DNA from 3 places in the Paenibacillus hamazuiensis genome. Region 3 is predicted to be linked to each of the others. Evidence: riboswitches for the same ligand, from Rfam matches in the RefSeq annotation. Region 3 holds a riboswitch; each other region holds the start of a gene.
The links. A riboswitch is a leader RNA that binds a small molecule or an ion and turns the genes downstream of it on or off. The one in region 3 is predicted to bind cyclic di-GMP.
Positions count from the first base shown of each region.

Region 1: linked by a shared signal. The riboswitch ahead of MYS68_RS10775 (thiamine pyrophosphate-dependent dehydrogenase E1 component subunit alpha) and the one ahead of MYS68_RS36625 (fibronectin type III domain-containing protein) in region 3 are both predicted to bind cyclic di-GMP.
Region 2: linked by a shared signal. The riboswitch ahead of MYS68_RS30230 (PilZ domain-containing protein) and the one ahead of MYS68_RS36625 (fibronectin type III domain-containing protein) in region 3 are both predicted to bind cyclic di-GMP.

Region 1 covers NZ_JALRMO010000001.1:2,441,042-2,444,320, forward strand. The annotation lists gene MYS68_RS10770 (S-layer homology domain-containing protein) at 178-1,584, shown strand; cyclic di-GMP riboswitch class I at 1,911-2,003, shown strand; gene MYS68_RS10775 (thiamine pyrophosphate-dependent dehydrogenase E1 component subunit alpha) at 2,135-3,139, shown strand; gene MYS68_RS10780 (MFS transporter) at 3,239-3,279, shown strand, end outside.
Region 2 covers NZ_JALRMO010000001.1:6,897,337-6,900,615, reverse strand. The annotation lists gene ychF (redox-regulated ATPase YchF) at 30-1,130, opposite strand; gene MYS68_RS30230 (PilZ domain-containing protein) at 1,283-1,996, opposite strand; cyclic di-GMP riboswitch class I at 2,105-2,196, opposite strand; gene tadA (tRNA adenosine(34) deaminase TadA) at 2,389-2,916, shown strand; tRNA gene MYS68_RS30220 (tRNA-Arg) at 3,002-3,078, shown strand; tRNA gene MYS68_RS30215 (tRNA-Pro) at 3,108-3,181, shown strand.
Region 3 covers NZ_JALRMO010000001.1:8,325,139-8,328,417, reverse strand. The annotation lists gene MYS68_RS36625 (fibronectin type III domain-containing protein) at 1-2,059, opposite strand, end outside; cyclic di-GMP riboswitch class I at 2,115-2,237, opposite strand; gene MYS68_RS36620 (hypothetical protein) at 2,498-2,725, shown strand; gene sufB (Fe-S cluster assembly protein SufB) at 2,907-3,279, opposite strand, start outside.

The DNA.
Region 1 (3,279 bases), 5.9 Mb from region 3:
CGTAAACAAATGAAGGTGCACGATGAATAAACAAAATTGCGAAAAATGGGCGGAACGTCAGATGCGACGGACCATCAATCGAAATAGCTAACATGCAACCTTATCCAACCTTAGTCCGTTTAGTGTTTGTATCAATCACAATTTGTGAAACAACTAACACGACACGAGGTGGACAATATGAAAAAAGTTTTTAAAATGGTCAATCTTACAGTTGCTACAGCCGTCATGTCGCTTGCTTTTGTTGGGCACAGCTTCGCCGCTTCGTCTACGGATTTCACCGACTTAACCAATGTTGCAGCAAAAGATAAAATCATCTCTCTTCAACAAAGCGGTATTATCTCAGGAGTTGCACCAGGTCTGTTCGCGCCAAATGCGCCCCTTACTGAAGCTCAAAGCGTTCAACTCTTTGTATCCACACTCGGATTGAACCTTGATGCGGTAAGATTCGAGAAAGAACTGAAAGCAACAGACTATTTCACAAATGCGGACGATAAGGCCTGGTATGCAGCCTCATTCATAACGGCCGCCGTCCACAATCTCGACTTGCCGAAATCCCTCGATCCCAACCAATCGAAAAATAAAGAAGAATTCACACATCAACTCATTCGGGCAATAGAGAGAATAGGTCATTTACCGATGATTAAGCCGGTCTTAGTCGACATGAAAGACAAAGACCAAGTGAGCGAAGAGTATTCGGGCTCCATCCAGAGAGCCCTTTCCTATGGCATTGTCAAGTTGAATGCAGACGGTACATTCAATCCGAAACAAATTATGACCCGCGAACAAGCAGCTGAAGAAATCTTCAATGCCATTCAGTATTTGAAAGCTCATTCCAACAATTCCGCGTCGGAGATCATGACTGCCTCCCAAGGAGTGAAACTCATTGCGGAGCTGCTGGGCAAAGATGGCACCGACATCCAAATAAAAATCGATCCTGATGCGAAAATGACCCGCGAGTCGTTTATTAACCTGCTCATGCAAACGCTCAAAACAAGCGGGAAACTGCCGATGATTAACATTCAACCGATTGACATCAAGGATAATGACCAAATCGACGTCGAATATTCGGGATCCGTTCAATTGGCCATCGTGTTAGGCTTCATTAATCTTTCCGACGAAGGAACAATAAATCCGAAAGGCGAATTAACACGAACTGTCGCCACCGAAATTATCGGGAAAGCTTCCGAATATCTTAAGGCTCATCAGAAGCCATCCGTTGCCGTTTCTTACGGGGAAGGGGCGCAATTGATTTCGAAAGCTCTCGATCTTGCTGGCTCAGATATTGCAATTAAAGTTGATCCAAATGCGATAATGACTCGCGAATCGTTCGTAAGCTTGCTCGTTCAAACGCTCAAGTCGAGTGGAAAGCTGCCTATGATTAAGCCGGTAGTAATCGACATCAAAGATTTGGATAAAGTGGATAGTTCGAATAAGAGTTACGTTCAATTAGCGGCTTCTTTGGGAATCGTTAAATTATCTGATGAAAACCTGTTTAAACCAAAGGATGAATTGTCCCAAACGGATGCAGCTGAAATCGTCAACAATGTAAAAGCAGTGGTAGAAAGATTCCCAAGTAGTAAGTAAAACGTAATTCTTCGAATAAATTACATGTCGAATTCTAATCATGACATCTGTCCACGAATATGTTGGGCAGATGTTTTTATTTTTAGGGTTGAAAGACAGCATAACTGTTTACAACTTTATATTTTAAGTGACTTTATGGGGAGGCTCATACACACTCAGCACCAACTTTTCAGTCATGCTCTGAGAAATAAAGTTGTCGTAATCTGGCGAATTAAATAAATTATCCATTAATTATTTCAGGTCTTAGTGCCTATCGATTTTCACGAAAGAAAAGAGTAGATTTTAGATGTAGTGCTAAAATGTAGAAATCGACAATTAAATAAACCGTACGACAATGGCAAACCAGTTGAAAAACGGGGACGCAAAGCTACAGGGGCTAAGGTGGAACAAATATTCCATGATGCCAGCCAGTTGCCGAATACGACGGAAACCTCCGTCTTATTCATATTTATTCCGATAAGATAGGAGGTTATTTGGCATTCCCAAAAAGCGTTTCCTTCGGTAGACCGAAGCATTGGGGTTTATTAATGGGGAGGAGGACTCAGTCATGATGAGAAATGATGTAAGCCTGGAGATTGCGAGTCGACATCGTTCACTGGGTTTATCAGATCAGCAGGTTCTTTACATGTACCGTGATATGATGTTAGCGCGAAAAGTCGACGAGCAGATGTGGCTTCTTCATCGGGCGGGAAAAATCCAATTTCCAGTATCGTGCCAGGGCCATGAAGCGGCACAGGTTGGAGCTGCGTATGCGCTGGATAGCAGGAAAGATTATTTGTGTCCTTATTATCGGGATATGGGGATGGCCATTGTTTTCGGAATGACAGCCAGGGAATTATTGTTGGAAGCGTTCGCAAGGGCCGGTGATCCGAATAGTGGCGGCAGGCAAATGCCCGGAAGTTACGGCAGCAGAAAATATCATAAGCTTACAACCTCCAATGTCGTCGCCCCGTACGCTGCTCGTATGGCATTAACAGGGCGTTTGCAGGGTGAAAATTTCGTTGCATTAACCGCTTTAGGAGAGGGGGCTTGCAATCAAGGTGAATTTCACGAGGTAGTCAACTTTGCAGGTATGCACAAGCTGCCGGTCATTTTCTTCTGCGAGAATAACAAAAATGCCATTTCACATCCTTATTCGAAGCAAGTGACAAGTGAAAGTATCGCCGATAGGGTGACAGGGTATGGATTTCCCGTATTCCGTGTGAACGGAAATGATCCCCTGGAAGTATACAAGGTTACGAAAAATGCGGTCGACAGAGCCAGATGCGGCGAAGGACCAACGCTAATCGAGGCAGTCCATCACCGTTTGGCTCCTCATACAAGCGAAGACGACGATCGGACTTATCATTCTTGTGAAGAAGTGGAAGAGATCAAGAAGCAAGATTCACTTATCATCTTTAAGTATTATCTGAAGGAAATCGGATTACTGGATGAACGAACTGAGAACAAAATGCTTGACCAAATCGTGAAAGAAGTCGATGAGGCCTTGGATTATGCCGAACATGCCCCAAATCCTATCCCAGAAAGCACCCTGGACCATGTTTATGCAGAATAGGAGGACGGAATATGTCCGTCATTGAAGGAAGGAGTTGAACGAATTGTCTAAATTTTGTTCTGCTGACAATGTAGAATTCCTGTGGAGAGGGGTGAATTTATGTCTATCATTCAATCGAAATCGGTACCTGCTGTAGCGCC
Region 2 (3,279 bases), 1.4 Mb from region 3:
CTCATTCTATATATATTATACATGATCCGTTAAACGTTAAAACGGAAGTGCATGACATCTCCGTCCTGCACGACGTATTCCTTGCCTTCCAGACGGAGCAAACCTTTTTCTTTGGCCGCGTTCATCGAACCGCTTCCGACCAGATCCTCGTAGCCGACCACTTCCGCACGGATAAAGCCGCGTTCGAAATCGGTATGGATGACGCCTGCCGCCTGAGGAGCTTTCATGCCTTTGCGGATCGTCCAAGCGCGCACTTCCTGTACTCCGGCCGTAAAATACGTGTACAATCCGAGCAGCTTGTATGCCGCGCGGATGAGCCGGTTGAGGCCGGATTCCTGAATGCCGAGCTCCTCCAGGAACATCTCCTTGTCTTCGCCTTCCAGCTCGGCGATTTCCGCCTCCACCTTGGCGCTGATCGGAACGACCTCGGCGCCTTCCTGCGCCGCGTATTCGCGCACCTTCTGCACATACGGATTACCGTCCGCATTCGCCACTTCCGCTTCGCTGACGTTCGCCGCATACAGCACCGGCTTCATCGTGATCAGATGCAGATCGCGGAGGAGCAGCTTCTCTTCGTCGTCCAACTCGACGCTGCGCGCCGGCTTGTCGTTATAGAGCGCCTCTTTGATACGGTCCAGACATTCCACTTCCTGAGCGTATTTTTTGTCGCCGCCCTTCATATTTTTCCGCGAACGCTCAATACGCTTTTCAACGGATTCGATATCCGCCAAAATCAGCTCCAGATTGATCGTCTCGATATCGCTGATCGGATCGACCTTGCCGGAGACGTGCGTGATATTCTCATCCTGGAAGCACCGCACCACATGCACGATGGCGTCCACCTCGCGGATGTGCGCGAGAAATTTGTTGCCAAGCCCCTCGCCCTTGCTTGCGCCCTTCACGAGCCCGGCAATATCTACAAACTCGAACGCCGTCGGCACGATGCGGTTCGGCGTGACGATGTCGGCCAGCTTTTGCAGCCGCTCGTCCGGCACCTCAACGACGCCTACGTTCGGATCTATCGTACAGAAAGGATAGTTGGCCGACTCCGCCCCCGCCTGCGTAATCGCATTAAACAACGTCGATTTGCCCACGTTGGGAAGTCCGACAATACCACATGAAAGCCCCATATATTTAACAACTCCTCAAGTTTCAATAACGTCAAACACAACTATTATACATTTGCTCTTCTCTTTTCACAATAAATCTATCCATTTCCTTTCCAGGTGCGTTAAAAAAGCCCCGCCACCCGAATCAACGGTATGCGGAGCTTGCAAATAAGTTACTTGAACATACGTTTGGCCTGAGCTTCCTTTTTCTTGCTGAAATGCGTCTCCACCTGCTTTTTCAGCACAAATGCCCTGAGCGAATTCGCTTTGTCCCCGCTTAATTCGACGTATTTGGCGCCATAATAAACACCGCCCTGAGACGGTTCCTTGCGGATAATTTCGGCAATGCACGGAATCGGCATTCCGAGGTCCATCTCGATTTCAATTCGCATCTGCGGGTCCAATTGCACCTCGTGCCCCACCGTAAATCCAAGACCGCTTACACTGATATTCTCAATATTCAGCATAATGTCTTCATGTAGACCGCCAGCGGACGGCTCGGGAGAAATCAGCGAGCGGATGCGGCCTTCCTGCGATACCGGAACGCGGGGATGGTCCCTTTTTTCGGCAAAACGTTTCTGATTGCTCGGCGGATTGATGAACATTAAGGCTCCATGGTCTTTGGCAACGACGGTCGAACCGAACATGTAAATTCCGCCCGGCGAATAAACGGTTAATTTGACGCTGTCCCCAAGCTCGAATACGTTATAGTTGTTCAGTTCAACTTCAAGAATATCGCCTTCGGCGTACGACAATACTCCTGTGGACACATAATCGTTTTTCTCTACCACCGTTCGGCTGTTCAGCAAAATTCCAGCCGGACTTTGATATTTTTCCGGGGCAAACTCAAATTGGGCTTTTTTTCTGAACGCAGGCATCGACCTCATTACCAAAACCACCCTTCCTTATCGATATAGGAAAAAAGCCGCCTCCGGAATCGCCGAAGACAGCTTTGCACCGCCTCATGTACAGTACGAGCATACAGCACACGTTAACCCGGCAGCCAGGCTGTCATCGCTCCTCAATTGGAACCTTAGACCCTTTGACTTTGCGTCCTTGCCTTTCGGCAAGTTTGCTATTATCGGTATCTATATAGGTAATTGTTCCTATGAATATAGACTCAGTATATCGAGAAAAAAATCCGTTTTCAATAGGTTTTCAAACAATTTACATTGTTTTCATAATGACCGGATACAGTTTCGTTGCTTGAGATTCTACCCACAATCCCCTACAATAAAATGTGAATAATCCGCCGTTTATCCACAGGGTTATCCACAACATGTTAACAACGAATGCATGTTCGTTTCGTATCCACTATGCGTCCAGAGGTGCCGTTTTGCAGATACATACACATGAAATGTACATGAGGGAAGCTATAAAGGAAGCTCGTTTGGCGGAAGAAAAACAAGAGGTGCCCATAGGCGCGGTTATCGTTTGGAACGATCAAATCATCGGGCGCGGCCATAATTTGCGGGAAACCGCCGCGGACCCACTTGCCCATGCAGAGCTGCTGGCGATTCGCGAAGCCAGCGAATACCTTAAGGCCTGGCGGCTGACGGATTGCAGGCTGTACGTTACGCTTGAGCCTTGCCCGATGTGTGCCGGCGCGATCGTGCAATCCCGAATCAGTCAAGTGATTTACGGAACTCCGGACCCGAAGGCCGGCTGCGCAGGAACGCTTATGAATTTGCTGCAGGAGGAAAGGTTCAACCATCGTACGGAAGTCATAAGCGGGATTTTGCAGGAAGAATGCAGCTCCATGCTGACGCAATTTTTTCGCCGGCTTCGCGGGAAGAACATCCCGTGATTCCGCAGACGGCATGTAAATGGTGCCAACGCCCATAAAAGATCTTTACAATCTCTTTATGATGTGATATTATTAATTTCGCTGCGCGCCCGTAGCTCAGCAGGATAGAGCGACAGTTTCCTAAACTGCAGGTCGTACGTTCGAATCGTATCGGGCGCGCCATGCAGCTCGCTATATGCTTTTCAAATCTTCGAGACGTGGCTCAGCTTGGTAGAGCGCTTGGTTCGGGACCAAGAGGTCGCAGGTTCAAATCCTGTCGTCTCGATACTTTTCAAGACAAGCAATCGCGGTCATATGACCGCGATTTTTTTATTTTAATAAAATTTGTATTTTTTATTTTGCTTTACATCTGTATGGATACAT
Region 3 (3,279 bases):
TCAGCCCGATGCCGTGCCCTGTTTCGGGAAGAGTGGATTTATAGACAAACGGGCTCCATGCTTTTGGTCCGTCCGCCTTTCGTGCCCGCACCCGGTAAGCATGCCGCGTATTCGGCATAAGACCGCTGTGCGTATAAGCTGTGTCGCTGCCGCCGTCAAGGATCTGACCGTCGGCTTCGACGTCATATCCGGTCGCCCCGATCACGGCATCCCATGACAGCGTGATGCTCCGGCTCGTATTAACCGCCTGCACGTTGGTCGGAATTTCCGTCAAAACCACTTTGGTGATCATGGCGCTCCAATCGCTTGCTCCGGTTGCGCTTTTCGCCCTCACCCGGTATGTATGCTGCGTATTCGGCATGAGACCGCTATGAACGTAGGTCGTGGACGTTCCGTTGTCGATCGTGAACCCGTCCGCTTCGACGTCGTAGCCCGTCGCCCCGGCAACGGGATCCCAGGTCACCGTAATCGTCATGTCCGATTCGACTGCCCGAACGTTCGCCGGAACGGAAACCTTCGTTTCCGCCTGCAGCGGATCGCTCCAATCGCCGGCTACCTCCGGCACCCGGGCCCGAACCCGGTATGTATGTCTGGAACCCGGGGCCAAATTATTTTGCGTGAAGGTGGTCCCCGATCCGCTGCTTACTATCGATCCGTCAGCCTCGACCTCATAGGAGGCAGCTCCCGTTACAGCGTCCCAAGCAAGCGAAACGGATGTACTGGAGGCCGAAGCGATGCGGAAGTTCCCCGGTATCTCCGGCACGAAAGGCGGATTGAGCTGGCTCTTGGGCACAATCTCTTTGGTCTGGCTGCTGCTGGACCAGAGCAGTGTCGCTGCGCTGACGCCGTGTTCCTCCACATATTCCATCTTGATATCGTAAGTCTGGTTGGATTTAAGAGAAATATTTGCGCTTTCATGTACCCTGCCGTTGGCGTCCCACCGATCGATCAGAAGCTGTCCGTTCACCCACAAGCGAACCCCGCCGTGCGACTCGGTGTACAACGTATACAACTCGGAATACCGCGGCTGCAGCTTCCCGCTCCACCTTACCGTGAACGTACCGTTATCCAGTCCGGCTGCGGTCAGCTCGTCATCCCATTGAAAATCGATCGTATCGTCCAGCCGCCTCAGCTTCAAATCCGTAAAACCGGTGCCGCTGAAATATTCGGCGCGTACCCCGCGGCCTTGGCCCGATGCGGCCAAGGCGGAGAACATGGCGGAAGTCGTCACGGTCAGCGGCAAACTCTTGGCGGAAAAATTTCCGGCCGCATCGAAGGCTGCAATTTCATATTTATACGACGCAGCAGGAGAAAGCCCGGTATCCGTATAAGACACGCTGCCGGTCACCGTCGCGATTTCTGCGCCGTCTCTGTACACCTTATAACCTGCAACCGCATTGTCATCCGCTGAACTGTCCCATTTGACCGTAAGTCCGGTTGCCGACACATTTTCAGATGTTATATTTTGGGGGATACTGGGCGGATTCGTATCGGCCGGATTTTTCCCGACGATCTCGATGAAATTAAGCGCCGTCATCCCGTCGTCCAGGCTGCCGTGATCGACCGTCAGTTTTCCGTCGCTTACCTGAATCGTCTTCGTCTGCTGCAAATGCAAGCCGCCGCCGAGAACCGCTCCGCTCCAGATGCCGACGCCCTCTACGTTCACCGTATTCGTGCTGCCGTAAACGGCATCGCCCACGCTGACCGTGACGTCGTAGCTCCCGTTCTCCAGCGCTATTTCCCATACCCCGCCACGATGCGGCCAGACGGAAGAATCGAGCATCGCATCTTGATATGTACTACTGCGGACAGTAACATCCGTATGATCTATATTCCATCCGTAAGTGAACCCGTTTCTTGAACCGTACACTTGTCCATAATCGGCAATATCCCCGGCAGGAACCTGGGAGGCCGGCGGTTGAAAATGGATTTTAACCCGGACAGGCTGGCTTTGCGCCGATGCTTTCGCGTCAAACAGACCGAGCCCGGACTCCATGAAATATTGCACCAACAACATGAATACCAGCAATCCCGAAATCGTCTTCAAGCACTTTCTCATAAAATTCCTCCGATTGTAAATTTCACCTTCAGTTAGACGCAAAAATGCCAAGTACATTGGCAACCTGGCAACCGTAGCGACAGCAGCACCGAAACAAAACATTTCGTTAACAGAGCTGTACGCCTTAGGCCCATGGCTTTGCGCCCCCGCCTTTCGGACGGGTTTGCCTTTTTCATTTACTTGGCATGTAGGTCATTGGTTCTGTGATGTCGTTCAAAGGTAATGGAATTATTCTGCAAAATCCGTCAAAATCCTCTCAGCGTTCACACAATTTTGCAAAATTAGTCATAAAGAACCACAAATCTTTGGATATGTCTAACTTTGTCGATTTATAGCAAATGATTGGGCGCATATTCATGGTCCACCCTCGCCACATGATGAATAGCATGTGACTGTGGCATCTGCCTAACTTATATTACACAAAGGAAGGTTGAGGTAATGCTCGATATCGATTTAAGAAATTTTGTTCTGGGGACCGTCTCTCCGGTCGTTCAATACGGACTGTATGAAGCTCAGCATACATCGGTTCCACACTCCATGTACGAGATTTCCGCAATCTCTTATTTGATGGGGAGCGGCTTTGATTTTTACACTGCTCGGTGTATTGTGGAATCCTGGGAGGTAAACGAGTCGTTTCCGCCTTATCAGATGACGATGGTGTATTAAAGGAGAATCGGGTGGCAGTAGTAAAGGCCCGGAGGATTTGCAAATTGGAGAAAAAAGCCCGAACGGCTGAAACACGCGAGCGTTCCAGCCGTTCGGGCACGTTTTTGGTTGTTAAGGCAAGGATCGAACAATATCGGTTCGCTCCTTCGCCCATCGGTCTATCCCGCCGCTTTGCGGAATTTTAACCGATGGACCCTTCCATTTCAAACTTAATCAATCTATTCATCTCAACCGCATATTCCATCGGCAGCTCCTTCGTGAACGGCTCGATGAAGCCCATGACGATCATCTGAGTCGCTTCGGCTTCGGTTAAGCCGCGGCTCATCAGATAGAACAGCTGGTCCTCGGACACCTTGGATACGGTAGCTTCGTGCTCCAGCGTGATGTTGTCGTTCATGATCTCGTTGTACGGGATCGTATCCGACGTCGACTGGTTGTCGAGAATGAGCGTATCGCATTTGATGTTCGCTTTGGAGCCCTGCGAGTTGCGTCCGAACGATGCCAGACCGCGGTATGTTACTTTACCGCCGTGCTTGCTGATCGACTTGGAAATG